Regions from separate parts of the Yersinia intermedia genome, predicted to be linked through region 1. Evidence: predicted binding sites of a transcription regulator. Region 1 holds the regulator's gene; each other region holds the start of a gene.

Region 1 (8,150 bases):
TCGGTTATGCCGTGTTCGGTAAAGTAGTTAAAGGGATGGATGTGGTAGAGAAGATCTCCCAGGTTCAGACCGAAAATGTCGGCCCGTATCAGAATGTGCCAGTCAAACCGATCACTATCCTGTCAGCGAAAGTTTTACCTTAATCGCGAGTTACCAGCCTTCACGCTCAACCTCGAAGGCTGGTTTACAACCAATTTGTCTTTCGCTTGCTGCCTACCGACAACGCCACGTTCTTTGAGTAACCATCGTATTGCCACCATAAATTAATCCGTTTGCCCGAATCGGGTGCTTATAATCAATTATCTGTCTCTAACGTAAACGTGATGAGGTGAAGGTTTATGAGTGAAACATTGCTTATCGCGAAGGTACCGCCAGCACAGGATTTAGTGATTTTATCGGCTCTGGCTAACCGTCATGGCCTGATTACCGGCGCAACCGGTACCGGTAAAACAGTCACCCTGCAAAAAATGGCTGAGCAATTTTCCCGTATTGGTGTGCCGGTATTTCTCGCCGATGTAAAAGGGGATTTATCCGGCATTGGGGCGGAAGGGGTTGATTCGGAAAAACTCCAAACCCGGCTGGCGGCGATAGGTGTTACGGATTGGCAACCACAAGCTTGCCCGATTGTGCCGTGGGATATCTTCGCTGAAAAGGGCCATCCGATCCGTGCCACTATTTCCGATCTTGGCCCGCTGCTGCTGGGGCGTCTGCTTGATCTGAATGATGTGCAAAGTGGTGTGTTGCAACTGGTATTCAAAATTGCCGATGACAACAATCTGCTGCTGCTTGATATGAAAGATTTACGGGCTATCGTGCAATATGTTGGCGACAACGCGAAACAGTTCCGTACGCAATACGGCAACATCACGCCAGCCTCAATTGGTGCTATCCAGCGTGGTTTACTGACGTTGGAAGAGCAAGGTGCCAATCAATTCTTTGGCGAGCCAATGCTGGATATTCACGATTTAATGCAACTCGACAGCCATGGGCAGGGAGTTATCAATCTGTTAGCGGCTGATCGGTTAATTAATCAGCCCAAACTGTATGCGATTTTTCTGTTGTGGTTGCTGGCTGAACTTTTCGAGCAACTTCCTGAAGTGGGTGATGTTGATAAGCCTAAACTGGTGTTTTTCTTTGACGAAGCCCATCTGCTGTTCAGTGATGCGCCAACGGCGCTGGTAGATAAAGTTGAACAGGTGGTCCGGCTGATTCGCTCAAAAGGGGTTGGCATCTATTTTGTGACACAAAATCCATTGGATATCCCCGATAAAATCCTCGGTCAACTGGGCAACCGGGTACAGCATGCCCTGCGCGCCTTTACCCCACGGGATCAAAAAGCGGTTAAGGCTGCGGCTCAGACTATGCGTGCGAATCCGGCATTTAGCGCCGAACAGGTGATTACCGAACTGGGGGTTGGCGAGGCGCTCATCTCTTTCCTTGATGAGAAAGGGCGGCCCAATGTGGTCGAACGGGGTATGGTTATCGCGCCACAATCAAAAATGGGCGCATTGGATGCGGCGGCACGTAATCACGCCATCAATCATTCCCCACTGTATGGCCGTTATGAAGAGAGTGTGGATCGTGAGTCTGCCTATGAGAAATTATCTGCGGGTGGATTCTCCACCATGGGGGATGCAGCGGCCGGAGGGGGGGCGGCTTCTCAGCCGTCAACCGATCAGCAGGGTAGTGCTGGCGGTGGCTTGATGGATGGGCTGAATGATTTACTGTTTGGCTCTACCGGCCCGCGCGGTGGCAAACGTGATGGTATCGTCCAGACCGCAGCCAAGAGTATGGCGCGGGACTTGGGGCGACAAATTTTGCGCGGTGTTCTGGGGTCAATTACCGGTGGGCGTAAGCGTTAACCTGATTTTTTGGATATGAAATGCTGCTATTGATCGATAATTACGATTCGTTTACTTACAACCTCTACCAGTATTTCTGTGAGTTGGGTGCTGAGGTAGTGGTTAAACGTAATGATGAGGTACAACTTGCTGATATTGAAAAGTTATCACCCTCACATTTGGTGATTTCGCCTGGCCCTTGCACGCCAAATGAGGCCGGGATCTCTTTAGCGGCCATCAGCCATTTTGCTGGAAAAGTGCCGATACTGGGTGTTTGCCTGGGGCATCAGGCGCTAGGGCAGGCTTTTGGCGCGCGTGTAGTGCGGGCACGGCAAGTGATGCACGGTAAGACCACAGCGATTTGGCATAATGGTCAGGGCGTTTTTCAGGGGCTTAACCAACCGCTAACCGTGACCCGTTATCACTCTTTGGTGATTGCGACCGACTCATTGCCAGACTGTTTTGAACTGACCGCCTGGACGGAACATGAGGGGGTGATGGATGAAATTATGGGTATTCGTCATCGTGCGCTACCGCTGGAGGGCGTGCAATTCCACCCAGAGAGTATCCTTAGTGAACAAGGTCATCAGTTATTAGATAATTTTCTTAAAAATTAATATGTTGAGATAAAATCACTACAAAATGGATATTTTTGTTTGCCTGATTGTGATTTTTTATGCATATTTTGTGATTATATTTTCACATACCAATAATTGGTAACTCAATGGATTATACCCAAAGTCATTGGAGTTGCAGGTAGGTAGCCCGCAAGCGAATCCCGACGAGCTTACTCAGTCAAGTGATTCGGGCGCGTGAACGCAGCTAACAACCCTGTAGCTTCAAGTGCGAAGGGGATAACAGGGTGGACAGCGCAATGGCAGACAAATTAGCAGTAACTCGCAGTACATTCGATCAGGTTATTTTGCCTGTTTATGCACCTGCGCAGTTTATCCCGGTAAAAGGGAAAGGTAGCCGCGTATGGGATCAACAAGGTACCGAATATATTGATTTTGCTGGCGGAATTGCAGTTACTGCGTTGGGACATTGCCATCCGGCGCTGGTGGCAGCATTGCATCAGCAAGGCGAGACGTTATGGCATACCAGTAACGTTTTCACTAATGAGCCTGCACTGCGTTTAGCGCAAAAACTGATTGCTGCGACCTTCGCGGATCGCGTGTTTTTTGCCAACTCCGGTGGTGAGGCAAATGAAGCCGCCTTTAAGCTGGCCCGTCATTATGCCATTGAGCGCCATAGCCCCTATAAGACTAAAATCATTGCTTTCCACAATGCTTTCCATGGTCGCACCTTGTTTACTGTCTCGGTAGGTGGTCAGCCAAAATATTCCGATGGTTTTGGCCCGAAACCTGCCGATATCATCCATGTACCGTTTAATGATCTGGCTGCGGTGAAAGCCGTTATGGATGACCACACTTGTGCGGTGGTGCTTGAACCTATCCAAGGGGAAGGGGGTATCACCTCTGCGACGCCTGAATTCCTACAAGGGGTGCGGGCTTTGTGCGATCAGCATAATGCGCTGCTGGTATTCGATGAAGTACAAAGTGGTATGGGGCGTAGTGGCAAGCTGTTTACCTATATGCATTATGGTGTGACGCCAGATATTTTGACCACAGCGAAAGCCTTGGGTGGCGGTTTCCCTATTAGTGCGATGCTAACCACGGAAGAAATTGCGTCGGTAATGGCAGTGGGCACACATGGTACTACTTATGGGGGTAATCCTCTGGCCTGTGCCGTTGCTGAGGCTGCGTTGGATGTGATTAATACCCCTGAGGTACTTAATGGTATTGAACAGCGCCATGGGCTGTTTGTGCAGGCTCTGCAAGATATCAACAACAAGTATCATTTGTTTGAGGATATCCGTGGTATGGGGTTATTGATTGGTGCCGAGTTAACGCCGCAATACCATGGCCGTGCGCGGGAGTTGTTGATGGCTGCGGCCGCTAATGGCTTGATGGTCCTCAATGCCGGGCCGAATGTGTTGCGGTTAGCCCCTTCATTAGTGGTGGAGCTGGATGATATCAAACAAGGAATGGCAAGGTTGGATAAAGCAGTCGCCAGCCTGGTCCAGGGTTAACTCAATTAGGGAGAGGCTGTTGCCTCTCCCTTGTTATGCTTGCTCCCGCAACCTCCGACTGCGCCAAATACCGTGATGGGGTTGTTGTTGCCAAGCCATGGCGGACACCGTATGCATCACGCTTAAATGTGACAAGACCCGCCGTAAATTACGTTCCAGCTCAGAGATCTGTGTATCCGGTGTGACATCCGGCATCTGCACGAAATCGTTATTACCTTCGCTGTTGTCCGACTCCAGCCTTTGCTGACACTGTTGAATGGCTATCTCACAGAGTTGTAAATAATCCGCCGCCAGTTCGACGCTGAGCTGAATGTGATGTTTACCTGGTGCTGAACTCCCCAAGGGATAGGCCCGTGTCAGGATAGTCATCTCATTGATATGCCCGACAATCAACTCACTGTGAGTGGCCCATAGCCGCATATCTGCCAGATATTTTGAGTTGAATCCCGGTTCTTGCATCGCCTGATTTAAGGAACTTAACACGGTATTACTGGCCTTATTCACTTCAATGCGTTCATAGGCCAGTTGGGTGATATCTGGTTCAGGTGTCAGCAGCAAGCGCAAAATCTTCTGATACGCCTCTAGCGCCTGATGGGCATTCTTACGCAGTAAGCCACTCTGCCACTGGGGCCACAGCCATAAGGCGCTGGCAAAGGCCAATGCGCAACCAATTAAGGTATCCAGCAGGCGTGGAACCAAAAAGTCAGCGCCTTCTCCGGTCAATAACTGCAAGATATACACAGTCGTGATAGTTCTAAAAATGACTGACCAGCCATAGTTTTTGCGTTGAACCAGATAGGCTATCAATGTGATGAGTAACATGATGCTCAGCGTGGTGCCTTCCGACATCTGAAAATGCAACAAGGTAGCTGCGAGTAACAGCCCGATAAAGGTACCGAGTGCACGGTGATGGATTCGTACCTTGGTGGCGTTATAACCGTTCTGCGTTACCAGCATCACCGTGAGCAGAATCCAATAAGGCTTGGGTAAATGAATTAAACTGCCGATATAGCTACCTGCTGCCAGTGTCACTCCCAGGCGAGCCGCTTCCCGCAGTGCGCCTGATTTGAACGACAGATAGCTGATCAATGCTGGCCAGAACGGCTGTGATTGTTGGCTGGACATCAGGTCACGGTCATACAGTGGCCGCCGGTCACTCAATAATTGGGTAATATGGCTGATATGGTAGTAGTAGAATTGTGCGACCGGGTTGTTCGGGTGTGCCTGTGCGATGTTTGCCAGTTCTGGCAGAGCATCATCGGCAGTAAAATGTTCAGCAGCACGGTGGTGATAGAGAATATCGTTGGCAATAGTGCGCATTTGGGCTGAGATTTTCTGGCAATTACGGCGCATCACCCCCTCAATCTGCGTTTGCTCCATTAACTCCTGTACTTTTTCTGGCTGAATCAGGGCCGCAGTAATGTGCTCTTGCAGATCGAGAGCCATTTGGAACAATCCCAACAACCGTTTCTGCTCTTTCTTCGTTGTGTTATGAATCAGATTAAATTGCTGATAAAGCTGATTAATCTTGTCCATAATCGCCTGTTGTTTGTCCAGCAGCGGCGGTATCGATTTTTCCGGCTCAAGGTGCTGAGCAAACAGGCTGTATTTGGTGTCACAATAATCGGCTAGCAAGTAATAAAGTTGACTCAAGGGTTCGCGGATCGGTTGATCCTTGCAGAGTCGGAACCATAACCAGTTAAACACACCATACCAAAGTGTCCCCACCGCACACAGTAAAGGCGCTTGCCAGATCGGGGCGCGGCCCACCATGCTGAGGCTAAAAATAGCAGCAATCAGGGCAGCCGGTAACAAATGGCTATTCAACTGGCTAATCGCCCCACTCACCCCCAAAACTAATGCCAGGCCGAGCATGACGGCGGGCAATGGAATATCCCATAGCAGCAGTTGCTGGGTTAGGAAGCTACTCGCAGTAAACAGCGTGCCGCCGACCAGCAGACGCCGGAAAAAATGTTGGTGTGGTGTATCCAGCGAGGCGATATTGCAACAGGCGGGTATCAGGGAAAACATCAAACCCAGTCGAAGTTCGCCGAGAGCAAACCCTAATGCTGCGGGCAGGCAGAGAACCAATGTTTGGCGCAGCGCGTAATTAACATTGGGCCGATAAATAACTTCAGGACGATAAATCAGCCGTTGCCATTTCATAAAGGCCCCAGAAATTTATTGATCACAAAAGATTAAAAAACGGGTGCCGACAGTATCGACACCCGTTTAGGGGGAATTAACGGGTGCCGTAGACGACAATCGTTTTACCGTGTGCGGAGATCAGATTTTGATCTTCCAGCATTTTTAGTATCCGCCCCACGGTTTCGCGGGAGCAGCCAACTATCTGACCAATTTCCTGGCGGGTAATTTTAATCTGCATCCCATCTGGGTGGGTCATGGCATCAGGTTGTTTTGCCAGATTAAGCAGCGTTTGTGCAATACGCCCAGTCACATCAAGGAAAGCAAGGTTACCCACTTTCTCAGATGTAATTTGTAAGCGACTCGCCATCTGTGAAGATAGGCGCATTAAAATATCTGGATTGACCTGAATAAGCTGACGGAATTTTTTGTAAGAAATTTCAGCCACTTCACAGGCGGTTTTTGCTCTAACCCAGGCGCTACGTTCTTGGCCTTCTTCAAATAATCCAAGTTCGCCGATGAAATCTCCCTGATTAAGATAGGAGAGAATCATCTCTTTACCTTCCTCATCTTTGATAAGCACCGCAACGGAGCCTTTCACGATGTAGTAAAGCGTTTCGGCCTTTTCACCTTGGTGAATCAGCGTACTCTTCGATGGATATTTGTGGATATGGCAATGAGACAGGAACCATTCGAGAGTCGGGTCTGTTTGTGGCTTGCCGAGAACCATTCGCTGTTATCCTCTGTTGTTATCGCTGCCTAACTTAACAGGGCTCAGAGTTCCCTGTACGGCGTGCTTATAAAATACACTTTCTCGTAGCATATTAATTTGCTCAACTGCCGAAAGGTATAGCCAAGATACGTACCGGATAGAAACCCTTCACTGAGTATTGAGAAGCTACCCTATTTAATTCTAGAAACAACACTTTCGGTTCTGTTTGTAGCACAGGATGAAGCCAGTGTCTTGTGTTGTATCGCTTCAGCATGATGAACGTCGGGTTACATTGCCAGTTTGTAAATGAAAGGGTAGTCTTAATCAGAAAATTTAACTGGGAGCAAGCGTTATGCAGGCACGTATAAAGTGGGTTGAGGGGCTGACATTTTTGGGTGAATCGGCATCAGGTCATCAGGTGTTGATGGACGGTAATGCCGGAGACAAAGCACCGAGTCCGATGGAAATGCTGTTAATGTCGGCAGGTGGCTGTAGTGCGATTGATGTGGTCTCTATTTTACAAAAAGGCCGCAATGATGTGCGCGATTGCGAAGTGTCATTAACTTCGCAGCGCCGTGAAGAAGCACCGCGTCTGTTTACACACATCAACCTGCATTTTATTGTCAGCGGCAAAGGCCTGACCGACAAAATTGTTGAGCGAGCCGTTGAGTTGTCAGCCGAAAAGTATTGCTCCGTTTCACTGATGTTGGGTAAAGCGGCGTCTATTACCCACAGTTTTGAAATTCGTGATATCGCCTAAGCAAACCCTTCGTACTTGAAGCTGCAGGGTTGTTAGCTGCGTTCGCTCACCTGAATCACTTACTTATGTAAGCTCATCGGGATGAGTTCGCTTGCCGCCTACCTGCAGCTCCAATTACTTTGGCTTGGGATAGCGCCAAATTATTTTTTCTCTCCAGCAGTTGCTATACTGCGGCCTCAAGAACGAAGGATATTAACCGATTTTCTTCCCTTCCAGCAGTTGCTGCACCAGCGGTGCCATAATCAGCTCCATTGCCAGCCCCATTTTTCCGCCGGGCACCACCAATGTATTGATATTCGAGATAAATGATCCTTGCAACATCGCCAGTAAGTAAGGGAAATCAATTTGTTCCAAACCACGGAAATGAATAACCACAAAACTTTCATCCAGTGACGGAATGGCTTTGGCAGCAAACGGATTTGATGTGTCGACGGTTGGCACGCGCTGGAAGTTGATATGAGTGCGTGAGAACTGCGGCGTAATGTAGTTGATATAATCATCCATGGAGCGGACTACGGAATCCATCACTGCTTCGCGTGAATGGCCACGTTCACCGGTATCTCGCACCAGCTTCTGTATCCACTCCAAATTGACGATAGG
Region 2 (8,150 bases), 1.5 Mb from region 1:
TATTATCGTGCATAATTAGCATTAATGCCAATAATCAAACTGATTAATTTCTTCGTTATTTAGTATGGGTAACTTTACATTGTGTAAAATGAACTTTATATCTAATAGTCATAATCTACTGCCTCGCAATAGTGAATGCTGCCACTGGGTTTTAATCTAATTTCACTCCCTGCTAATATTGGATAACTATAAATCAGGGCAAATAGCTCACTATTCATAAAACTTATCATTTGATTTTCATCAAAAATATTTTAAAATAACCATGAATTTTCCCGTTTTTTTATCTATACTTAATTCACCTATAACAATTTTAGTCACGCTATTGATGAAAATATTACAGGAAATTAAGTCTAAAGTTTCGATACCTTTTTGCCTTGCTATACTGGTGGCAATTAATGGGTATCTGGTCTTAAGCCCAGTACTTTTGCGGGCGATATCTCATTCAACCGACGCTATCAACAATTTCAATACTTGGAAGGAGGCATTAAGTTTTCTTGAATTATTTGAAATTCCGCGATTTATGATCGGCCTGGTACTGATATTGATGGCAATAGCACTGTCGATGGGAACCCGTATTGCATGGTTCTTCACTGTGTTGTTGCTGGTTACTATTGTGGCTATCAATCTCTTTATTCTGAAAGATCATAATACACTGACGACTTATTCCATTGTGATTATTGTTGCCTTGATTTTTTATTGGCGCGATTTTGATTACCATAGCCTTGGTAGTGGCACATTCTTTGCGGTCGTCAGTATTGCTTCATTGATCGTCTATAGCATGCTCGGTACACTCTATATGGGCGATGAGTTTGCTCCGGCCGTGACCGATTTACCTACAGCTTTCTATTTCGCGATCGTTTGCATGTCGACTGTGGGCTTTGGGGATATTATCCCCCATACCACGCTGGCGCGGATGTTTACTCTTACGGTGATTCTTTCCGGTATAACCGTCTTTGCTGCTTCAATTTCTTCCATTGCCGGGCCGATGATCAGTAATAATATCAAACGAATAGTTAAAGGCAGGATTTCTCACGTGGAACGTAAAAATCATTTTATTATTGTCGGTACCAACTCCTTGGCTGCGAATGTCTATAACGGTCTACGTGACCGGGGTGATGAGGTTACTGTCGTTATCGCTGCCGGTAGTCAACATGAATTTCCTTCCGATGCAGATATTATCGAGGGCGATCCATCAGCGGTTGCAACATTGCAATTGGCGGGAGCAGCTAAAGCAAAATATATTATCGCCTTATGTAACAGTGATGCTGATAATACCTTTACCATTTTAGCCGCTAAAGAAATCGCAGGTGAGTCGACTAAAACGCTGGCATTGGTAAATGAAAGTCAGAATATGAAAAAAGTTAAACGGGTCAACCCCGATATGGTGTTCTCATTGCCCCTGCTCGGCAGCGAACTATTGGTTAGAACCCTGAATGGCGATCCCATCAATAACGATCTTATTACAGACATGTTCTTTGGTCACTGTCAGAAGTTAGATTGATCTGATGAGCTTAATCTACAGTAGTAGATAAAAACACCCTCACACTGAGGGTGTTTTATTTTTAGCCGTTAACGGATATTTATTCAGCCGTTGCTGGTGGGTCTTTCGGTTTTTCTTTAGGGCCAATCATCAAACCTAATTCAACAGCGATAAAGCCTACGATGAGGCTGGCGACCAAATAACAGATTGAGACTAAAATCCCGCCAGGGTTTTTCATCATTTCTACCGCACCAAAGACAAAACTGGAAAAAGTTGAAAGGCCACCCATGATCCCGGTAGCGACCATCAAATGCACATATTGATTAATTTTATCTTTTTTAAAGAAAGAGGTAGTTAGCCCTAATAAAAATGCTGCGATAATGTTGGCGACAAAAATATCCATTGGGAAACCGTCGGCCAGTCGCGGCACTGCTAGCATAATAAACTCGCGACACATGGCACCAAAAGCGCCACCAACAAAGACTAAAATAATAAGATTTGGCATAGTATCCCTCTCCGCTTAATAAGCCAACCAGGCACCCAATGCCGCTGCCGCCAGACCAACTAATACCGAAATCATCAGATATCCGGCAGCAATCGCCCTGCCACCGGCGGTGGCCAGTTTTGCTGCATCTAATTGCATGCTGCTGAAGGTGGTATAACCGCCAAGAATACCGGTGAGTACCGCAGCATTGATCAAATCACCGTAGCGATCACGCCAGTCAACACTAAAGAGAATACTCAGATATCCAATAACAAATGCACCAGAAATATTAATCAGAAAAGTACCAAGAGGAAAATTACCTTGGTATATTTTGCCGACCCTCAGCCCTATCCACCACCGTAAAAGTGAGCCGAGACCGCCACCAAATCCAACCCACATTACATCGATTGCAGTCATAACAATGCCCTCAATAATAATTTTTCAGAGTAAGGGTAATTGTAGTGCAAATAAATGACGGGATCTTTCGAATATGACGAATTATCAGCCTTAAGTATTATGCTTTATTCGAGTTTAATCAGAGGGGAAAATATAAATAAGCGGGTAATTAGCGAAGAAGATAATCGGGATGGAATATGGTTTGTCACATGGATTATTCCGTAATGAAACTATATTTCTATTGCTGCCAATGATAGAACTTTATACCGATTGCGTGGGGGGTATCACTTGCGGGGACAAAGGATAGCGTTAAAATAGAAATGCCGTTTCAAAATCAGATAAGTAGAGACAGGAGCTATCATGCCCTACCAAGCAGATCCTTCCCGATATAACCAAATGCAATATCGTTTTTGTGGAAAAAGTGGCTTGCAGCTTCCGGCGTTATCGCTTGGGCTGTGGCATAACTTTAGCTTTAACAATACATTAGAGTCACAGCGTACATTATTACGCAAAGCTTTTGACCTAGGGATTACTCATTTCGATTTGGCCAACAACTATGGCCCACCTCCTGGCTCAGCCGAGCAAAATTTTGGTAAATTGCTGCACGACGATTTTAAGCCTTACCGTGATGAGCTGATAATCTCGACCAAAGCAGGTTATAACATGTGGCCTGGCCCGTATGGTGCGGGCAGTTCGCGCAAATATCTGCTTGCCAGCCTGGATCAAAGCTTACAGCGTATGGGGCTGGACTATGTTGATATCTTCTATTCGCACCGTGTAGATGAAAATACGCCAATGGAAGAAACCGCCTCGGCACTGGCTCAGGCGGTACAAAGTGGCAAGGCACTGTATGTGGGGATTTCATCATATTCTTCTGAACGCACCGCCAAAATGGTTGAGCTATTGCAGCAATGGAAGGTTCCACTGCTTATTCATCAGCCCTCCTACAATATTTTGAATCGTTGGGTTGAGCAGACTCATTTATTAGATACATTGGAGCAACAGGGGGTAGGTTGTATTGCCTTTACCCCGTTGGCTCAAGGGTTGTTAACGGGGAAATACCTTAATGGCATTCCCGATGATTCTCGAATGAAAAAAGAAGCTGGCGGTTCGCTGAAGGAGAATATGCTATCAGCCGCTAATCTGCGCAGTATCAAGGCACTGAATGCGTTAGCTCAACAACGTGGGCAATCATTGGCACAAATGGCATTGAGCTGGTTATTGAAAGATAATCGTGTGACCTCGGTATTGATCGGTGCCAGTCGCCCAGAGCAGTTGGAGGAAAACTGTGCAGCCTTGGCTAACCTGAGTTTTAGTGCTGAAGAGTTACGGGCGATTGATCAGCATGTGGTCGATGGGCAGCTTAATTTATGGCAGGCTTCTTCGGACCGTTAGCCCGTGATAACACGATAAGCCGGAGATGTTCTCCGGCTTTTTTATGGGCAAACCCCTTATTCGGATGATGAGCCCGCCGCCAACCCGACCTTCAGTAGCTTACCGTCACTCTCATCTGTTAGCAGATAGACATAACCATCTGGCCCGACCCGGACATCGCGGATACGCTCACCGCGATCACCCAGTAGACGCTCCTCTGCAATCACTTTGTCGCCATCCAACTGCAAGCGAATCAACTCCTTCTGAGCCAATGCGCCAATAAATAGTGAATGTTGCCACATGGGGAAGCGGGCTGCGTCATAGAAAGCCATGCCACTGATACCGGGTGATTTCTCCCAGTAATATGCCGGTTGCTCGGTGCCCTCAACATGGGTACCTTTCGCTTCTGGAATGGCTAAACCTGAATAGTTAACACCATGAGTGGCTAATGGCCAGCCGTAGTTTTTCCCGGCCTGTGGGATATTGATTTCATCGCCGCCTTTAGGACCATGCTCATTAGCCCACATCACTTCAGTCCATGGGTTAAGCGCCAGACCCTGTGGATTGCGATGACCATAGGACCAGATCTCCGGCTTTGCCGGAGGCTTATTGGTAAACGGATTATCTTTCGGCACCTTACCATCAAGTGCCAGACGCACAATTTTACCTTGATGTAAGCTCAAGTCTTGAGCCGTGGGGCGCTGATTATTCTCGCCCAGAGTAATAAAGAGATGGCCTTGCTTATCAAAAGCTAATTTACCGCCAAAATGGTTACCGGTAGATAATTTAGGTTGTTGGCGGAAGAATACTTTAAAGTTTTCAATGGTTGTCCCCTGGGGATCAAGACGACCATAACCCACAGCGGTGCCCGCTTTCCCCTCGTCCCCCGCTTCAGCAAAACTTAGATATACGCGGCGATCCTGAGGAAATGTTGGTGATAACGCCACCTCCAATAGGCCACCTTGCCCCTTGGCATAGACGTCTGGCACACCTTTTAAAGGCGGTGATAGTGGTTTCCCTGCTTGCCACAAACGCAACTGCCCAGAGCGCTCCGTGATTAAAATCCCCCCATTATCAGGCAGAAATGCCAGTGACCATGGATGATCCAACCCACCTTGTAATTCTGTTACGGTCACTACCGGGGCGGCCAAGGCGGACATCGAAACAAATACGCTAAATAACAAGCCGCTCAAGCTATAGCTCAGTGTTCTATTTCTGAATATCGTCATTAGTCGCTCCTTTAAAATGCAAACACCTGTTAACTTTAGAGTATTAAGGGAAAATCAGCGACTCATTGCTATTGTCAGCGTTATGCGGAGGACAGCATTCAGATTTCGTTCCACAAAAAAAGCTCACAAGCTGAGCAAATGGAAAAGTGGCAAAGGTTAAGTTCAAACAATTCTGCAAACCGATAAGGTGCCCTAATTAATGCTGCTGCCAGCCACTAGCGCCTATTGCTAGTGAAAAATATCCGTCACTAATATGTGAATAATAATTAACTAAATGATATGTAAGTATATTAAACTTAATTCGCCAAGAAAAAGAATCATCATTTTGCGATAAACATCACATTGCATTTGCTTAGAAATGTGAAGGGCATCAATATGAAAAGTCAACCAGAGACGATTATGTGAGTACTTGAATTACTGTCTTAACTGTTAACGCCATATACTGCCGACAACCAGAAACAATGGGGCTGGGCAAGGGGCACGATAAAGTACAGATAAAGGGAATTCACCATTGCACTGGCATATAGTTAACGTGTGTCTTTTGAACATCAAAAGGTGTTGGGTATGGAAAAGAAAAAAATTTATCTATTTTGCTCAGCCGGTATGTCTACCTCACTACTGGTTTCGAAAATGAAAGTGCAAGCAGAGAAGTATGACGTACCCGTGATTATCAATGCTTACCCTGAGGCACTGGCGGCAGAACATGGCGCTCAAGCGGATGTTATTTTGTTAGGGCCGCAAATCGCTTACATGTTGCCTGAAGTGGCAAAAATGTTCCCCAATAAGCCAGTTGAAGTGATCGACGCGCTCCTATACGGCAAAGTCGACGGACTGGGGGTATTAAAAGCTGCCGTAGCCGCAATAAAAAAAGCAAAACAATAAGGGGTGCACTGTGAGCGCATTTATTAATTCTCTGGAAAAGGTCATCTTGCCTTTTGCTATTAAAATAGGCAGACAGCAACATATTAATGCTATCAAGAATGGGTTTATTCGGCTGATGCCGTTAACCCTGACGGGTGCCATGTTCGTACTGATTAACAATGTTTTCTTAAGTTTTGGTGACGGGTCATTCTTTTTCTCGATGGGTGTAAGGTTAGATGCCGATACCATCACTACACTTAATGGTTTTAAAGCGATAGGCGGTAACGTTTATAACGGTACCCTCGGCATTATGTCGCTAATGACGCCATTCTTTATCAGCATGGCGTTGGCTGAAGAGAAGAGAGTCGATCCTCTGGCAGCAGCCCTGCTGGCTATTGCTGCTTTTATGACCGTGACGCCATACAGTGTTGGCGAAGCCTATGCCGTCGGTGCTAATTGGCTAGGTGGTGCTAATATCATCTCCGGTATCATCATCGGTTTGGTGGTGGCAGAGCTATTTACCTTTATTGTGCGGCGTAACTGGGTTATCCGTCTGCCAGACAGTGTGCCGACGTCAGTTTCCCGTTCTTTCTCGGCATTGATTCCTGGGTTTATCATTCTTTCCATCATGGGCGTGATTGCTTATGCCCTTGGATTGCATGGCACCAACTTCCACCAGATCATTATGGATACCATATCAGCGCCGTTGTCGAAGATGGGCAGTGTCGTGGGGTGGGTATATGTCATGTGTTCCTCGCTGTTGTGGTTCTTCGGGATACACGGTGCGATGGCTTTATCTGCACTGGAAAGTGGCATTATGATGCCATTTGCATTGGAGAACGTTGCAACCTATACCCAGTATGGTTCTGTTGCTGCGGCACTGGCTGCCGGTAAAGAATTCCATATGTGGGCTAAGCCGTTTGTTGACTCTTATATTTTCCTGGGGGGCACCGGCGCAACACTTGGACTGGTTATTGCCATCTTTATTGCTTCCCGCCGTGAGGATTATCGTCAGGTAGCAAAATTGGGCGCACCGGCGAGTATTTTCCAGATAAACGAACCAATCCTATTTGGTTTGCCGGTCATAATGAACCCGTTGTTCTTTATTCCGTTCATCTTGGTTCAACCGGTGTTAGCCATCATCACTTCAGTGGCGTATTACACCGGCCTTATTCCGCCAATCACCAATATTGCGCCATGGACCATGCCGGTCGGCTTAGGTGCCTTCTTCAATACCAACGGCAGCATTGCCGCAATGTTATTAAGCTTGTTCAACTTAGGCATCGCCACACTGATGTATCTGCCATTCGTGATAATTGCCAATAAGGCGCAGAACGAAATTGATCGTCAGGTTGAAAGTGAAGAAGAGATTGCTGATAGCTTGAAATTCTAAGCGTTAAATATGTTTATCGTATAAGGCTGGAGGCCGGAATGAAGTATCAATTTCCTGATGATTTTTGGTGGGGTAGCGCCACCTCGGCCACCCAATCCGAAGGGGCGTCGTTGCGGGATGGCAAGAGCAAAAACATCTTCGATTATTGGTACGAAATTGCACCGGAACGTTTTCATGGTCAAATTGGCCCTGAAAACACCTCCACCTTTTACGATAACTATCAGCAAGACATTTTGCTGTTAAAGCAATTGGGGCATAACACATTCAGGACATCGATTTCATGGTCGCGGCTGATGCCAAATGGTGAGGGTGAACTTAACCCTAAAGCTGTCACATTTTATAACGCGGTGATCGATAGCCTACTGGCGAATGGCATTACCCCTTTCATCAATCTCTATCATTTTGATATGCCGTTATGCATGCAAGAACAAGGAGGTTGGGAAAGCCGTACTGTTGTGGATGCCTACGCTCGTTATGCTAAAAACTGCTTTATGTTGTTTGGTGATCGGGTTAAACACTGGTTTACCTTTAATGAGCCAATTGTGCCCGTCGAAGCAGGCTACCTGAACGATCTGCACTACCCAGGGGTGGTTGACTTTAAACGTGCGGTCACCGTTGCTTATCACAGCGTATTGGCCCATGCCAAAGCCGTGGAAAACTACCGAGAATTAAAGCAGGGCGGTGAGATTGGTATCATTTTGAACCTTACCCCGACCTATCCTCGCTCTGACAGTGCACCAGACCAGATTGCGGCTAATCATGCCGATTTACTGCTTAACCGTAGCTTCCTCGATCCCGTTACCAAAGGTGTTTACCCTGGCGAACTGATCACGTTGCTGCGAGAGCACGACTTATTGCCACAGATTGAATCCGGTGATTGCCAGCACATTGCGGCTGGTGTAATCGATCTGTTAGGGGTTAACTATTATCAGC
Region 3 (8,150 bases), 1.7 Mb from region 1:
GTTGGTAGTAGGTATCAACCTCACCGTTTTTTGGGTTCAAGGTGATCGTTCGGGTAAACAGTGCGCCCAAACCCAGCGGTGCCACCAGTTCAATATCGCCGCTAGCATTGAGCCTGGCACCGATTGCTGTTTCTACTTCAACCCAGTAGCTGATGGCATCGTCGGTACTGGTATAAGGTTGGCGACCACTACGCAGGTGCATTCTGGCTTGATTTTTTACTGACCAGGGGAAGGAGAGATGCTGAGCCGCACTCTTTTGCTGTAGCTGTGCTTCTCGCTGTAAGTCATGTTGTTCGTGGGCATGTTGCTTATCGAAATAGACTAAATCGATGTCATTGAGCGCGGTTGCTAACGGGTACCCATGCAATTGATCCCACACCAGATTACGCACAAATCCTGCCGCCAGACACCACTGGTTTAACCCGAGTTCTCGGGCAATCGATAAAGCCTGCATACGATAAGGGTCAGCCTGTAGCCATTGAATGATTTGTTGCTGCTGATTCATGCCTATTTCCACAGTAATCAATACCTTTGATTAGCTCGCAGGATAGCAGAGATAAATGACAAATAGTGAGGAGGGCTTACGCGAGAAAGCAAAAAACCGGCCATAGGCCGGTTTCTTAAAGAGTGGTGGAGCTAGACGGGATCGAACCGTCGACCTCTTGCATGCCATGCAAGCGCTCTCCCAGCTGAGCTATAGCCCCACAAATGTGGTTGTTCGTACTGACTTATCTATAATGCCACCCTTTTCCGGCCTGATATGCAATCAAACAAGAAAATTTGGTGGAGCTAGACGGGATCGAACCGTCGACCTCTTGCATGCCATGCAAGCGCTCTCCCAGCTGAGCTATAGCCCCAATGCGCACATAATAAATCGTGTGAACGGGGCGCATGATATGAAACCACTGAAACAGTGTCAACGGCTAATTCGATTTCTCGCGTTAAGCGCTGAAAAAGCCGCCAAATCAGCGGGTAAATAGCATTAAATATTAAATGTAGCTCACACTATCTAACGGGTAATAATAAAAAGGCGGCCTGAATAGCCGCCTGATTGAACGCGCAATAACCGTATTATTGCTGTGCTTCGCGCTCGCTGATAAAGGCTAATGCTTTATCAATACGTGCCAGTGAGCGTGCCTGACCGATAGCATGGACAGTGACATCCATTCCTGGCGATTGACCCGCACCGGTGACAGCGACACGCAGCGGCATACCCACTTTACCCATACCTACACCTAACTCATCAGCCGTGCCCTGAATCGCGTTGTGAACGTTTTCAGTGGTCCAGTCGGTGATGGCGGCGAGTTTGGCTTTAACCGCTTCAAGCGGCTGGCGGGCCACTGGACGCAAATGCTTTTTAGCCGCATCAGCATCGAACTCGTCAAACTCTTCGTAAAAGTAACGGCAGGACTCGGCCATCTCTTTCAGAGTTTTGTAGCGCTCACCCAACAATTTTACGATTTCAACTAACTCAGGGCCATTACGGGTATCAAGCCCCAGTTGCTCAACATGCCATGACAGGTGAACAGCAACATGCTCTGGTGGCAGGCTATTGATATAGTGATGATTCAGCCATTGTAGTTTTTCAGTATTAAATGCACTGGCTGACTTACTGACCGCATCGAGTGTAAACAACTCAGTCATTTCGGCCACCGAGAAAATCTCCTGATCACCATGAGACCAACCCAAACGTACCAAATAGTTCAGTAGTGCCTCTGGCAGATAGCCGTCATCGCGGTATTGCATAACACCAACAGCACCGTGGCGTTTCGACAGTTTTTTACCATCATCACCCAGAATCATTGAGACATGGGCATACTCAGGAACTGGCGCGCCTAATGCTTTCAGAATATTAATCTGACGCGGTGTATTGTTAATATGGTCTTCACCACGGATAACGTGGGTGATTTCCATATCCCAGTCATCAATGACCACACAGAAGTTATAGGTTGGTGAACCATCGGTACGGCGGATGATTAAATCATCCAGTTCCTGATTGCTGAATTCAATCGGGCCACGGATTTTGTCGTCGAAAATGACCGAGCCTTCCTGCGGGTTTCGAAAACGCACCACTGATGGCTCATCAGCGCCATGAGTACACTGGCTATCGCGACAGCGGCCATCGTAGCGAGGCTTCTCGCCATTGGCCATTTGGGTTTCACGCAACTCATCCAGGCGCTCTTTAGAGCAATAGCAGCGATAAGCGGTGCCCTTTTCCAACATTTGGTCGATCACGGCATTGTAGCGATCGAACCGTTTGGTTTGGAAATACGGGCCTTCATCCCAATCCAGATTCAACCAGTTCATACCGTCCATAATCGCGTCGATGGCTTCCTGAGTTGAGCGCTCAAGATCGGTATCTTCAATACGCAGAACAAACTCACCACCTAAATGACGGGTGAACAGCCAGGAATACAATGCGGTGCGCGCGCCACCTACATGGAGATAGCCGGTAGGGCTGGGTGCAAAACGGGTTTTGATTTTCATTGGAATCGATGCCTTATTACGCTACGCCGGCCAGCAAAAGCTGACAGTTGCTCGAAATTTGAAAAAGTAGGCGACATTCTACCACCCTGTAGTAATTCCTCAACGATGTTACCGGTATGCAATTGATGATCTCCCCGTCATCTTTCAAATTGCAGGTGTGTTGCCCGCACTCACTCACCCGAATCACTGACTGTGTAAGCTTATCGGGTTCATTTGCTTGCCATCTTCCTGCACCTTGAAATATTTTGTGGATAGTTTAATAAAGGTTCACAGCGGTGATAAATATCGCATCCTGTTTAAATTTGCGGCGAACGATTGTTTTCGTTTTAAAAACCGTTGACTCACTTCGAACTATCCCTATAATGCGACTCCAACAACACGGCGGGGCGATTAGCTCAGTTGGTAGAGCATCTCCTTTACACGGAGGGGGTCATCAGTTCGAATCTGGTATCGCCCACCAAACTCGACGTGTTATGAAGTAAAGCAATAAATGAGATAGATGAGGGCGATTAGCTCAGTTGGTAGAGCATCTCCTTTACACGGAGGGGGTCATCAGTTCGAATCTGGTATCGCCCACCACTCATCGCTCATTATTCAAAGCGTTAAGATTTAAAGTAGTAGAAGTGGGCGATTAGCTCAGTTGGTAGAGCATCTCCTTTACACGGAGGGGGTCATCAGTTCGAATCTGGTATCGCCCACCACTTCTTTTACTTCGCAGTATCCTACAATGGGTCGTTAGCTCAGTTGGCAAGATAGTAGCTTTTAATCAATTGGTTAGAGGTTCGAGCCGAGCGAAGCGAGACAGCAACGCGCAGCGTTGACCCGAAGGGCGAGTCCGCAGGATGAGTAATCCCGCATGAATCGCGTTAAAAATGTCGAATAAATCTATATAATGGGTCGTTAGCTCAGTTGGTAGAGCAGTTGACTTTTAATCAATTGGTCGCAGGTTCGAATCCCGCACGACCCACCATTATATCAAGTACCGCATTAATCCCCCGACACTAAAAACTCAAAAACTGCACGAAATCGTGTGGGTGAGACAAAACTGCATGTCAGTTTTGAACAACGCTTGCGTTGGCCCGAAGGGCGAGTATCAAAATGATACGAGTAACCTGCGTTCAGGTTCGAGCCGAGCGAAGCGAGACAGCAACGCGCAGCGTTGACCCGAAGGGCGAGGCCAGAGGCCGAGTAATCCCGCTCGACCCACCATTATATTCACTACCTCACTTACAACGCCATTTATTGCTTATTAACTGCCATATCACATCCATCCCAGTATTAAATTTACCCACTAAAGTCCCCCAACTTTTGATTACTCAAAGAATCATCATTCGTGTAAATAGCCCTGGCGTGAATCGTAGGCATAAAAAAAGGCGCCGTAGCGCCTCTTTAAGGATTTTTTTCTGCGACTTAGAGTACCAGGCCCGCAATAGAGGCGGACAGCACACTGACCAGCGTAGAGCCGTATAACAGCTTCAAGCCAAAGCGTGAAACCACATTCCCTTGGTGCTCATTCAAACCTTTAATCGCACCGGCTACGATACCAATAGAGGAGAAGTTAGCGAATGAAACCAGGAATACTGACAGGATACCCACGCTGCGTGGCGACAGTTCTGATGCCACTTTCTGCAAGTCCATCATTGCCACGAATTCGTTAGAAACCAGTTTGGTTGCCATGATGCCACCAACTTGTAAGGCTTCATGAGTTGGTACGCCCATCACCCAGGCAAACGGGAAGAAGACATAGCCCAAGATACCTTGGAAGCTGATACCGAACAGCAAGCTAAATAAGGCATTCATCGCAGAAATCAATGCGATAAAACCAATCAGCATGGCTGCAACGATGATAGCCACTTTGAAACCGGCCAGAATGTACTCACCCAGCATTTCAAAGAAGCTCTGGCCTTCGTGCAAGTTGCTCAGTTGCAACTCTTCTTCATCCTCTGCTTTATACGGGTTGATCAATGACAACACGATAAAGGTACTGAACATGTTAAGCACTAACGCTGCAACCACAAACTTCGCGTCCAGCATTGACATATATGCACCCACGATTGACATGGAAACTGTCGACATCGCGGTTGCTGCCATGGTGTACATGCGTTTTTCAGACATTTTGCCCAAAATGTCTTTATAGGCGATGAAGTTTTCAGATTGGCCCAGAATCAGTGAGCTGACGGCGTTGAATGATTCCAGCTTACCCATGCCGTTAACTTTAGACAGCAAAGTACCAATAATACGAATAACGACCGGCAGAACTTTAATGTATTGCAGAATACCAATCAGAGCAGAAATAAAGACGATTGGGCACAGCACTCTCAGGAAGAAGAACGCCAAACCTTTATCACCCATATTGCCAAAGACGAAGTCAGTACCGTTAGCGGCAAATCCAAGTAACTTGTCGAATAAACCGGCGAATCCTTTCACAAAACCCAATCCAGCTTCTGAATGGAGGAAGAAGTACGCCAACAACACTTCAATTACCAGCAATTGAATAACAAACCGAATGCGAATGCTTTTCCGATCCTTACAGATCACCAGAGCTAATATGGCCACCACGACTAAGGCCAACGCAAACTGCAGAATATGGGACATGTGTGCTCCAAATTTGAGGCAGGCTAGATTTCGGTGGACATTTTATGTAACGGCTACATTAAAAACGAGATGTAGACAGCAAATATAGAAATTCACTTGCACTAATGCAAACGAATTAGTGGGGTTGATCACAAAAAATAGGATGTTAATAATTTGCTACGAAAGTAGTTCAAATATGCTAGGTTGAACAATTGTAGTAACGCGCGACGAAAATAGCGATGGAATAGTTAACTCGCGTTTTCAGAAAGCAGTCACCGGTGATTGCTGCCGCCTGATTATACGTTGTTAGCTATTAGAGAGATAACTTTTACCACTCCAAATGCGCTTGATAATTATTATCATTTAGATATTATTGCTGGTAAGAAAGTAGACGTAAGTTTTCAAGGGTAATACTGAATGCTAAATAGCCGCGCTGTCGATACATCCCGCCGTACATCAAGGAGGATAAAACTCTCCCTGATGGGGCCTGCTTTTATCGCGGCCATCGGTTATATCGACCCCGGCAACTTCGCTACCAACATTCAGGCCGGGGCTTCTTTCGGTTATACCTTATTGTGGGTGGTGGTTTGGGCCAACATTATGGCTATGTTGATTCAATTGCTCTCCGCCAAGCTCGGTATTGCCACCGGCAAAAATCTGGCTGAGCATATCCGTGACCGTTTTCCACGGCCTGCGGTATGGGCTTACTGGGTACAGGCTGAAATTATTGCGATGGCGACAGATCTTGCCGAATTTATCGGGGCAGCCATCGGGTTTAAATTACTGCTAGGCGTGACACTCCTTGAAGGTGCTGTCCTGACCGGTATCGCCACTTTCCTGATTCTTATGCTGCAAAAACGTGGGCAAAAACCTCTTGAGCTGGTTATCGCTGGGTTGCTGATTTTTGTGGCTGCGGCTTATATCGTCGAACTTATTTTCTCCCAGCCGGAACTCGCGGCGTTGGGGCGCGGTATGTTGGTTCCTGAGCTACCTAATCGTGACGCGGTGTTTTTGGCCGCTGGGGTATTAGGTGCCACCATAATGCCACACGTTATTTATCTGCATTCATCCTTGACGCAAACGGCGGGAGATGACTCCAAGACATCCCGTTATGCTGCCACAAAATTGGATGTGGCGATTGCCATGACAATTGCCGGTTTTGTAAATCTGGCGATGATGGCAACGGCAGCAGCGGCTTTCCACTTCAATGGCTATGGCAGTATTGCTGAAATCGAGCAAGCATATCTAACACTACAACCTTTGTTAGGTAATGCCGCCGCCACTATTTTTGGCTTAAGTTTGGTTGCAGCCGGGTTGTCATCGACAGTGGTGGGGACATTGGCAGGGCAGGTCGTGATGCAAGGCTTTGTCCGGTTTTATATTCCTATCTGGGTGCGCCGCACGGTGACCATGTTGCCTTCATTTATTGTCATTTTGGCAGGGATGGATGCAACACGGATCTTAGTGATGAGTCAGGTACTGCTGAGTTTTGGTATTGCGTTGGCGTTAGTTCCATTGCTGGCTTTCACTGGCAATAAAGAATTGATGGGAGAGATGGTTAACTCAAAATTGATTCAAGTTTTGGGGAAGATAATTGTGTTAGTCGTGGTTGGATTAAATGCCTACCTGCTGATTAGCTTGCTCTAAGGTATTTATGGTGGCGGATCGATAGCCAATCATCCGCCTGAAGCCTTTGCTAATTAGTCATCATCATGATGGCGCTCATGCCCTTTACCACGATGATGTTTCTTGCCGTGGTTGTCATGATGTTTATCGTATTTCCAATAGCGCCCTTCACGGTAATAATAGTTCTTTTGCCATGAGTCTCTGTTTTGCCAGCGGTGCCCATCCCAGTAATGCCCATGGCGGTTTCGTTCGCCTAAATCCCGCCCCTGATGATCCTGCCACCATCGCTGATCGCGCCAGTCATAACCATCCCAATAATTGCCACGGCGATCTTGCTCACCTATCTGCAATGAAACACTGGGGAGTAGCTCAATACTCTCGGCATTTGCCATAGGAACGAGAGGAAACCAGGCTAATATCGTTACTAATAACAGTGGTCTTAACGAAATAGGTCTAAATATCGTCGGTTTCAAAACATCCACTTTTGACATGATTTATCCTTGCGCAGCTTTATTGGCTATGGCCTATCTTAAACTGCGGTTCGGCAACTGTGACTCAGATAAAACTGTAAAATAAAAAATTGAGATTTATCTGTAAAAGTGATGGATGGGGTACCTGAGTACCCCTATTGCTGCTTAGAGAGAGCGTTTACACCAGAATATCTTCAATACGTTTGATTTCTTCGGCGCTGAAGTCCGTGTTTGCCAACATACCGACAGCATCGTCAATCTGGCTGGTTTTGCTGGCACCAATCAGTGCTGAAGTCACCCGCCCGCCACGTAATACCCAGGCTAAAGACATCTGTGACAACTTCTGGCCGCGCTCGTGCGCCAACGTGTTCAACTGGCGCACTTTGACCAGTTTTTCTGCGGTAAGCTGCTCAGGATTAAGGAATTTGCTGCTACTGGCAGCCCTTGAGTCCTGCGGAATACCGGCCAAATAGCGATCTGTCAAAACGCCGCCCGCCAACGGTGAAAAGGCAATTGACCCCACGCCATACTCATCTAAGGTGTCTTGCAGATCGGCTTCAATCCAGCGTTCGAACATCGAATATTTAGGTTGATGGATCAGACAAGGCGTACCGAGACTCGCCAGAATGTCACAGGCCTGGCGGGCTTGCGCGGCTGGATAGTTAGACAAACCGATATACAGCGCTTTACCTTGGCGCACCAGCAGATCCAATGCAGCCATAGTTTCTGCCAATGGTGTGTTAGGGTCTGGGCGATGGTGGTAGAAAATATCAACATAATCCAGCCCCATGCGTTGCAGACTTTGGTTGATACTGGCCACCAGATATTTCTTCGAACCCCAGTCGCCATAAGGGCCAGGCCACATGGTGTATCCCGCTTTTGAAGAGATAATCAGTTCATCACGATAGGGGCGCAGGTCTTGTTGCAGGATGCGGCCAAAGTTCAGTTCGGCTGAACCGGGCGGCGGACCATAGTTATTGGCTAAGTCAAAAT
Region 4 (8,150 bases), 650 kb from region 1:
CATCTTCGCTATTAAAATAGCGTTCATATGCAACCAACGACATTTTAGCGTCAATCACCACATCTTTACCCTGAGGTAGGCGCACAATGACATCTGGCTGCATACGGCTGTTGCTATCAAGCTTTACACTCACCTGCGTTTGATACTCATAACCTTCACGCAGCCCCGAAGCTTCAAGCACTTTAGCCAGAACGACTTCACCCCAGTTCCCCTGCGTTTTATTATCACCTTTCAGTGCCTTAGTCAGGTTTAGTGCTTCCCTCGCCATTTGAGCATTCAATTGTTGCAGACTGCGTATTTCATGGGTCAGCGTGTGGCGCTCCCTGGCTTCCTGTCCAAAGCTATCCTGAACCTGACGGCGGAAACCATCCAACTGTTCCCGTAAAGGCAGTAATAGGCTGTCCAGACTTTGTTTATTTTGTTCGTCCGCACGACGGCCAGTTTGTTCAAAGATGCGGTTCGCCAGATTTTCGAATTGTGTGGTCAGCCGCTGTTCACTGTTAATGAGGAGTCGCTGTTTTTCCTCGCTAGTCAGACGCGTTTCTTCCAGGCGGATAGTGACTTCGCGCAGTTCCGCCTCTTGGGCGCTATTCACTTCTCTTTGAGCGCGGAGTTCTTGATTGAGTTGATCACATTCATTACGCCAATGGGCCAACTGTTGCAGTTTTTCAGCATTTGCCGCCAATTGGCTGTGCAAATTACGTTGTTCCAATTCACCTTGCCGTAATTGCTGTTCGTTACGCTGTAAAACAGCCTGTAGCTCGACAGAACCCTGCTGTGTCTGCTGTAAGGCCTGCTCTAGTAATCGCCGTTCTATATCCTGCTGCGCTTTATTCCGCTGCTGGTACAAGCTAGCAATTAGCCAACCAATAAGACCACCGATAAGGCAACCCGCCAGCCCATAAAATAAACTGATATCCACGGTTATCTCCCCATTAACCTATTGTCAGTCAAGGTAAGGGGATACTGTATGGATGTCCAGAGTGTTTTTCCGTTACATGCTATCTTGCGAAGCTGTGCGCACAAATAACACACAGTCCAAAAAACGCTCACCTTGCGACCCAAAATAGGTTAAAACAGCTATCCATTGACGAGCGACGTGCCACTTACTGACTTAATCTATCCAGTGAGATAGCCATTGAATGCCGAACGCACCTGGAGCCAGAATACCGAAGGCCCAAATTATAGCGGAAGTGATATTGGCTAACTGAAAATAGAACTTTGGCATAGTACAGATACCGGCAACCAAAGGGACAACTGCACGGAGTGGGCCAAAGAAACGGCCAATAAACGCGCCAAAGAATCCCCAACGCTCAAAGAATGCATGGCCACGAACGAGTAACTGAGGATTGCGGGAAAGTGGCCACAGAGTGCCGACTCGGTCTTTGTAATGGACACCAACCCAATAGGAGAGCCAGTCGCCAAAGAAAGCACCTGCCGCAGCAGCGGCCCAAATTGGCCAGAAAGAGATACCACTTTCACCGATTAGCGCCCCCAATCCGAGCAAGATAACCGTTGCAGGTAGCAGTAAAGAAAGAAAGACGAGCGACTCACCAAAAGCCAGAATAAAGACGATAGGAATCGCCCATGCCTCGTGTTCACGAACAAAATCGATAACGATAGTAATGACATCATTCAGGGTCATATGCATTTTTCTGTTAGCAACATAGTTGCTATTAGCATACCCAATGTGTCGCGATCTTTGTTTAACAAAAAATAAACGGCCGGAAGATTCCGACCGTTTATAGACCCAAGGTCATTGCCGTTACAGCCCGGCTGCCAACGAACGAATCCTGATAATCTGGCTCAAGTCAGTGATTCGTGTAAGTGAGCGCCACTCACTGTGCTGCAACTTCAAGTAACAAGGAATGCAGGTTAATGCAATCAATCAGAGAGATCAGGCGTTAGCTGTCACCACTTTATTGCCAGCCATTTCGGCAGAGCGGCGGATCCACAGTTCACGCCATTTTTTCAGTGCTGATATCAGGATAATAACGCCCAGAGTCATCATAATAATCGAGATGATGCCATTGAACAGATTGTAGCCCTTCGCTGCTGAGTTGAAATACACGTGAGTGATCATCCAGTAACCGGCATAGTTTACGGTCACAAACAGATAGGCCAGTGGAATAACACAGGTCAGCATGTAAATACGCTTGGTTGCCAACCGCAGAATAATCGTGGCACCGATGATTAAACCAACAGAAGCCATTAACTGGTTTGATACGCCGAACAACGCCCAGACGGAGTTGATATCACCTGAATTAAGAAGGTAACCCCACAAAGCACAGGCAATAACACTACATGCCAATGTACCCGGTAACCAATCAGTACGTTTCAGTGGTGCCCAAATATCACCCAAGAAGTCTTGCAGCAGGTAACGAGCAACACGCGTGCCGGAGTCAACAGCGGTCAGAATAAATACCGCTTCAAACATAACAACAAATTGGAAGAAGTAAGCCGCCAGACTGCTGAACCATGGCACACGAATGAAGATATCCGTCATACCAACAGCTAAGGTTACCGCACCACCGGTACGACCATACAGATCCAGACCAATTTCCTGGCTCAGTTTTGGCAGGTTAACCACGTCCATGCCGAGCATGCTCCAGGCTTCAGCGGAAGAGTTAATCGCAAAGTAGTCAGCAGGATGCAAGGAGGTTGCTGCGATCAGGGCCATAACCCCAACCATACATTCCGCCAGCATCGCACCAAAGCCGACTGGCAAGATATCACTCCATTTGTCGATCTGTTTTGGTGTTGTCCCTGAGCCGATAAAGGCATGGAAACCAGAAATAGCACCACAGGCAATGGTAATGGAGATAAACGGCCAGACTGGGCCTGCCAGAACCGGGCCACCACCATGAATAAACTGGGTCAATGCCGGGAATTGAATCTCAGGGTTAATAAATACAACCCCAACAATCAACGCACCGAATACACCGATTTTCATAAAGCTGGAAAGGTAACCACGAGGGGTTAATAGCATCCACACAGGGAGTGCGGTCGCAAAGAAAGCGTACATTGGCAGGATGATACTGACGGTATCAGCTTTCAGCATTAACCAATCGCCCAACCAGGTTCCTTCAATATAAGGGCCGACAAATACACACACCATGATAGCGGCGATACCGACATAAGAAGCGCCTTTCATGCTGCCGGTCATGCGCTCCCACAAGCCAACGCAGATAGCGATAGGGATCGTCATGAACACAGCGAAAGTACCCCAAGGGTTACGTTCCAGTGCATGTACCACAACCATCGACAAGCCGGCCATGGTAATAGTGATGATGAACAACATTGCCAGACCGGTACACCAGCCAGCAACAGGGCCAAGCTCTGATTTTGCCACCTCAGACAGGGATTTCCCCTGATGCTTCATGGAGGCAAACAGAACAACCGTATCGTGAACCGCGCCGCCGATCACACAACCGATCAACAGCCACAGAAACCCAGGTAAATAACCATATTGGGCTGCCAGCACAGGGCCGACCAATGGACCAGCCGCAGCGATTGCCGCAAAGTGGCTACCAAAGTTCACCCATTTTTTAGTTGGAACGTAATCTTTACCATCTTCGAAGGTGTGGGAAGGTGTTACTTCACTGTCATCGACGCGCAGTACCTTACGAACAAAAAAGATACCGTATAAACGGTAGCAGATCATAAGGATACACGCTGAAGCGATAACAAAGGTAATCGCATGTTGCATGAGCATTCTCTCCAGGGAATTTGTCAGGCGTTAACATACGCCTGGCCCCTAAGAGAAATATCAGCGATCTGGTTAAGCGGTAGTTTGTATCATTAAGCGGTTAAAAAGAGCCACCCAGTGGTGACTCAATATTATAAAGATCAGCAAGAGTGCGGGTAGATAAACGACTACTCTAAAAAATAGGACTGTAACTTTCCGCGCTCAGCGCTACCCAGGCCGAACTCCTGTTGCAACCACTGTTCACGACTACCATAACGCTGTTGAATACTACGCAGAGCAGTTTGAATAAACTCTTCTTTGGCCGATAAGACAAAAGCGAATTGCCCTAACGCTTGGTCATTCAGTTTGAGTGCCAACTCTGCCAGCATATGCTCACGGAAAGGGGCCAGAGTAGTTTCGGTCAATAGGTAGTCTTCCAATACCGTCGCTTCATCGGCCCCCAAGGCAAATAACACCAGCGCAGAACCAATACCAGTACGGTCTTTCCCGACCGCGCAATGTTGTACCACCCCCGCAGCAGCATGCTCTGGGGATGCACAATTTTGCAACAACCCAACCAGTTGTTTATAGGCTTGATTATTAAAAGGCAGTCGGCGATAAAGCTCTAACATAAAACCACGGGCATCAAATGTCGCTAATGTCTCGTTAGTCAGCTTTTCCAAATTGGCATTGACTTCACTGCTCAGCGGGTTGGCCGGAATATTGTGATAACTGGCGCCAGTCCACACCACATCTGGTTTAGCCTGAACTTCATCGGCATCGCGATAATCAAGAATTTGAGCGACCGAGCCGCTACTGAGGAAATCACAATCTCTCACACTTAAGCGGTCGAGTGCGCCTGAGCGAAACAGCAATCCGCGCTTGATACGCCGCCCGTCAGCAGCCTGATTACCGCCAAGATCACGAAAATTAATACCGCCATCAAGTGGGATTAGGGAGGGATGAGATAGAGCAGTTGTCGTCATACTTTCCTCTTATTATTGTTCTTTATAAGAGTGATGACCTTAGCAGATAAACCGGAAAAATAAAAAACGGGCCAGAAGACTGACCCGATAACAGACAGTTTGTTGACTCGCCAATCGTCGCTGTTAGCTCAGATGGCGGTCTTAGATCAAATGACGCGCCGCTTCTACCACAATTTTCACTGCGTCACTTTCAGTCGCTTTCATGGTTTCTTCGTTTGGGATCTCTTGCTGGGTACGGTTTACAATTACCCCTGCGACCATGCCGGCACGCAAACCTTGGCTGGCACACATGGTGAGCAAGGTTGCAGATTCCATTTCATAATTCATCACGCCCATAGATTGCCATTCTTCCATGGAGCCTTTAAAACGGCTGACCACACGGCCAGAGAAGGTGTCATAACGCTCCTGCCCCGGATAGAAGGTATCGGAAGAGGCCGTCACGCCAATATGGGTAGTCGCACCCACTGATTTGGCTGCATTAACTAATGCGGTGGTACAGGTAAAATCAGCCACTGCCGGGAACTCCATCGGCGCAAAGTGCAGGCTGGCACCGTCTAAACGCACGGCGGCGGTGGTAACCAACACATCACCAACATTAATATGTGGCTGAATAGCACCAGTGGTACCAATACGTAGGAAAGTCCGTACACCAAGCTGTGCCAGTTCTTCAACCGCAATAGACGTCGATGGACCACCGATACCCGTTGAGCAGACGATCACCGCTTTGCCATCCAATTCGGCGCGCCACGAAGTAAATTCACGATGAGAGGCCAGATGTACTGGGTTATCCATCAATTTAGCGATTTTCTCAACACGCTGCGGATCACCCGGAACGATAGCCAGAGTCGCCCCTTGCAGATCATTTTTAGTCAGGCCCAAGTGAAAAACGTCGGATTTAGCCATGTGTGAGACTCCTCTTTCATGAGAGATGTTGTAGGGAGGTGCAAAGAAATACTTTACTCAAAATCGCCACTTCATTTCGTGATGATGGTCACTTAGCCAAAAGAAATGAGTTATACAAATACATTTTAAGTGTGATGCGAATCACATATAAAGGCAATTAAGGCTATTTTTCAGACAAACATAGCGAAAAATGGCAATTATATCCAAGCTGATTGCAGTTGCAGCTCACACCACTGCGATACCAAGTATGAAGAATATATTTTATCTATTAGCAGGAATGATAGACCAATATCCTGCTGTTAATTGCTAGCTTCTATAAATCGTTAACGTCTATCGATTATTAAGCGTTATCCAACCATTAGCCTGAGCTATAAAATTCAAGATGTGAATCACCAGAAATTATAATTACAAAAAACCTGATCTCATTAATCTCAAAGATTACCTATAGTTAAACTCGGCAACAGCAAAAAGCAGGGCGCAATAGGTAATTAAACCAGAAGTTTTTTCCTCATATCGCAAGGAGACTACAGTGAAAACTGATCAACTTATGACTCTCCGGCAGGCAGCAGGCGGTTTCACCCCTGCGGTAGACCCACTGGCCTCGACGATCCGCCATACCGATCAACAAGGCATTCACTGCGGGGAAACCACCATTCCGTCTCAAGGCGATGAGTTACCGGCCTATATTGCTAAACCGGCCCAACAAAATGGGCCATATCCGGTGGTTATTGTCGTGCAAGAAATCTTTGGCGTGCATGAACATATTCAGGATATCTGCCGCAGACTAGCGAAACAGGGGTATCTGGCAATTGCCCCTGAGCTGTTCTTTCGGCAAGGCGATGCCAAAGAATATGATGATATCAATGCATTAGTGAAAAACCTGGTGGGTAAAGTACCAGACCGTCAGGTTATGGTAGATCTTGATCATGCGGCACATTGGGCATCACGCCATGGCGGGGATACCAGTAAACTGGCCATTACCGGATTTTGCTGGGGTGGGCGGATTGCGTGGTTGTATGCAGCCCATAACCCACAGTTAAAAGCGGCAGTGGCTTGGTATGGCAAACTGGTCGGTGAAAAAACCTTACTGTTACCCAAATCTCCGGTGGATATCGCAGTCGATCTCAGTGCTCCGGTGCTGGGGTTGTATGGCGGTAAAGATGGCAGTATTACGCAAGAACATATCGATACTATGCGTCAGGCGTTACGTGCAGCAAATGCCGATGCAGAAATCATTGTTTATCCAGATGCCGGGCATGCTTTTAATGCTGACTACCGCCCAAGTTATCACGCCGAATCCGCACTGGATGGCTGGCAGCGGATGCTCGACTGGTTTAATCAACATGGTGTTGCCGCCAATCCCATATCTGAAGAAGTGAAATAACGGCAATAAAAAGGGCGCGAGATGCGCCCAGAATTTAACGATTAGACCGAGATAGCATCAGACTTGTTCTTCACGCAAACGTTGCGCAGCCAGTACCATGTTTGCCAATGCCTGGCGGGTTTCTGGCCAGCCACGCGTTTTCAAACCACAATCCGGGTTAACCCACAAACGTTCTGCCGGGATACGTTGAGCGGCTTTACGTAGTAATGCTTCAATCCACTCCACACTTGGCACATTCGGCGAGTGAATATCATAAACGCCGGGCCCAATTTCATTCGGGTAAGCAAAATCTTCGAATGATTCGAGCAATTCCATATCTGAACGAGAGGTTTCGATGGTAATCACATCAGCATCCAGCGCAGCAATGGAGTCCATGATGTCATTAAACTCGCAATAACACATATGAGTATGAATCTGGGTGTCATTCTGCGCGACAGCCGCATTCAGTTTAAAGGCATCAACGGCCCATTGTAGATACGCTTGCCAATCGGCACGGCGCAGGGGTAAGCCTTCACGCAGCGCAGGCTCATCGATCTGGATGATACCAATACCGGCTTTCTCCAGATCTTCCACTTCATCACGTAGCGCCAGTGCAATTTGTTTGGCGATGGTTTCACGGCTAACATCTTCGCGCGGGAATGACCAACACAGGATAGTGACCGGGCCGGTCAACATACCTTTTACTGGTTTGTCCGTCAGAGATTGAGCATATTTGGCCCATTCAACCGTGATCGCTTCCGGGCGACTGATGTCACCAATAATCACTGGCGGTTTAACACAGCGGGAACCGTAACTCTGCACCCAACCATTTTGGGTAAATACGAATCCATCCAGATGCTCGCCAAAATATTCAACCATATCATTACGTTCTGCTTCACCATGAACCAATACGTCCAGACCTAAACGCTCCTGTTCAGCAATGGCTTGCTTGATATGTTCGCTGATACCTGTGCGGTAGTTTTTCCCATCCAAACGGCCTTGCTTGAAGTCCAGACGCAGACCACGGATCTCAGTAGTTTGCGGGAATGAGCCGATAGTGGTGGTTGGCCAGGCCGGTAAGTTAAAGCGCTTACGCTGCGCTTCAGCGCGGCCTTCATAAGGCAGTTGGCGTTCAATATCCTGCGCAGTAATGGCCGCCAGACGTTGCTCCACCTGCGTATTATGAACACGGCTGGAGGATTGACGGGCA

The links. Region 1 encodes CRP, which controls carbon source genes, mostly activating them, when cyclic AMP is high. Its sites were predicted from a motif close to ATGTGANNNNNNTCACAT; they were not measured.
Positions count from the first base shown of each region.
Region 2: EL015_RS05205 (PTS sugar transporter subunit IIB) is a predicted target of CRP. The motif match lies at 5,289-5,306, and genes of this name have one in related genera.
Region 3: EL015_RS06395 (NupC/NupG family nucleoside CNT transporter) is a predicted target of CRP. The motif match lies at 5,199-5,216, and genes of this name have one in related genera.
Region 4: udp (uridine phosphorylase) is a predicted target of CRP. The motif match lies at 5,707-5,724, and genes of this name have one in related genera.

Region 1 covers NZ_LR134116.1:4,384,032-4,392,181, reverse strand. Annotated here, with positions in the region: gene ppiA (peptidylprolyl isomerase A) at 1-143, shown strand, start outside; gene EL015_RS20195 (helicase HerA-like domain-containing protein) at 339-1,862, shown strand; gene EL015_RS20190 (aminodeoxychorismate synthase component II) at 1,883-2,458, shown strand; gene argD (bifunctional acetylornithine/succinyldiaminopimelate transaminase) at 2,716-3,933, shown strand; gene EL015_RS20180 (YccS/YhfK family putative transporter) at 3,967-6,099, opposite strand; gene crp (cAMP-activated global transcriptional regulator CRP) at 6,176-6,808, opposite strand; gene EL015_RS20170 (OsmC family protein) at 7,143-7,550, shown strand; gene EL015_RS20165 (phosphoribulokinase) at 7,743-8,150, opposite strand, start outside.
Region 2 covers NZ_LR134116.1:1,109,974-1,118,123, forward strand. Annotated here, with positions in the region: gene kch (voltage-gated potassium channel protein) at 326-1,501, shown strand; gene crcB (fluoride efflux transporter CrcB) at 1,581-1,985, opposite strand; gene EL015_RS05190 (fluoride efflux transporter FluC) at 2,001-2,381, opposite strand; gene mgrA (L-glyceraldehyde 3-phosphate reductase) at 2,721-3,755, shown strand; gene EL015_RS05200 (PQQ-dependent sugar dehydrogenase) at 3,812-4,963, opposite strand; gene EL015_RS05205 (PTS sugar transporter subunit IIB) at 5,528-5,845, shown strand; gene chbC (PTS N,N'-diacetylchitobiose transporter subunit IIC) at 5,856-7,217, shown strand; gene EL015_RS05215 (glycoside hydrolase family 1 protein) at 7,256-8,150, shown strand, end outside.
Region 3 covers NZ_LR134116.1:1,368,084-1,376,233, forward strand. Annotated here, with positions in the region: gene EL015_RS06340 (nucleotidyltransferase family protein) at 1-505, opposite strand, end outside; tRNA gene EL015_RS06345 (tRNA-Ala) at 629-704, opposite strand; tRNA gene EL015_RS06350 (tRNA-Ala) at 782-857, opposite strand; gene gltX (glutamate--tRNA ligase) at 1,072-2,487, opposite strand; tRNA gene EL015_RS06365 (tRNA-Val) at 2,872-2,947, shown strand; tRNA gene EL015_RS06370 (tRNA-Val) at 2,991-3,066, shown strand; tRNA gene EL015_RS06375 (tRNA-Val) at 3,113-3,188, shown strand; RNA gene EL015_RS06380 (RtT sRNA) at 3,227-3,354, shown strand; tRNA gene EL015_RS06385 (tRNA-Lys) at 3,382-3,457, shown strand; RNA gene EL015_RS06390 (RtT sRNA) at 3,558-3,696, shown strand; gene EL015_RS06395 (NupC/NupG family nucleoside CNT transporter) at 3,898-5,082, opposite strand; gene EL015_RS06400 (Nramp family divalent metal transporter) at 5,479-6,708, shown strand; gene EL015_RS06405 (DUF2502 domain-containing protein) at 6,762-7,178, opposite strand; gene EL015_RS06410 (aldo/keto reductase) at 7,336-8,150, opposite strand, start outside.
Region 4 covers NZ_LR134116.1:275,716-283,865, reverse strand. Annotated here, with positions in the region: gene rmuC (DNA recombination protein RmuC) at 1-922, opposite strand, end outside; gene EL015_RS01325 (DedA family protein) at 1,115-1,645, opposite strand; gene EL015_RS01320 (carbon starvation CstA family protein) at 1,898-3,709, opposite strand; gene EL015_RS01315 (tyrosine-protein phosphatase) at 3,877-4,674, opposite strand; gene udp (uridine phosphorylase) at 4,816-5,577, opposite strand; gene EL015_RS01305 (dienelactone hydrolase family protein) at 6,107-6,961, shown strand; gene metE (5-methyltetrahydropteroyltriglutamate--homocysteine S-methyltransferase) at 7,019-8,150, opposite strand, start outside.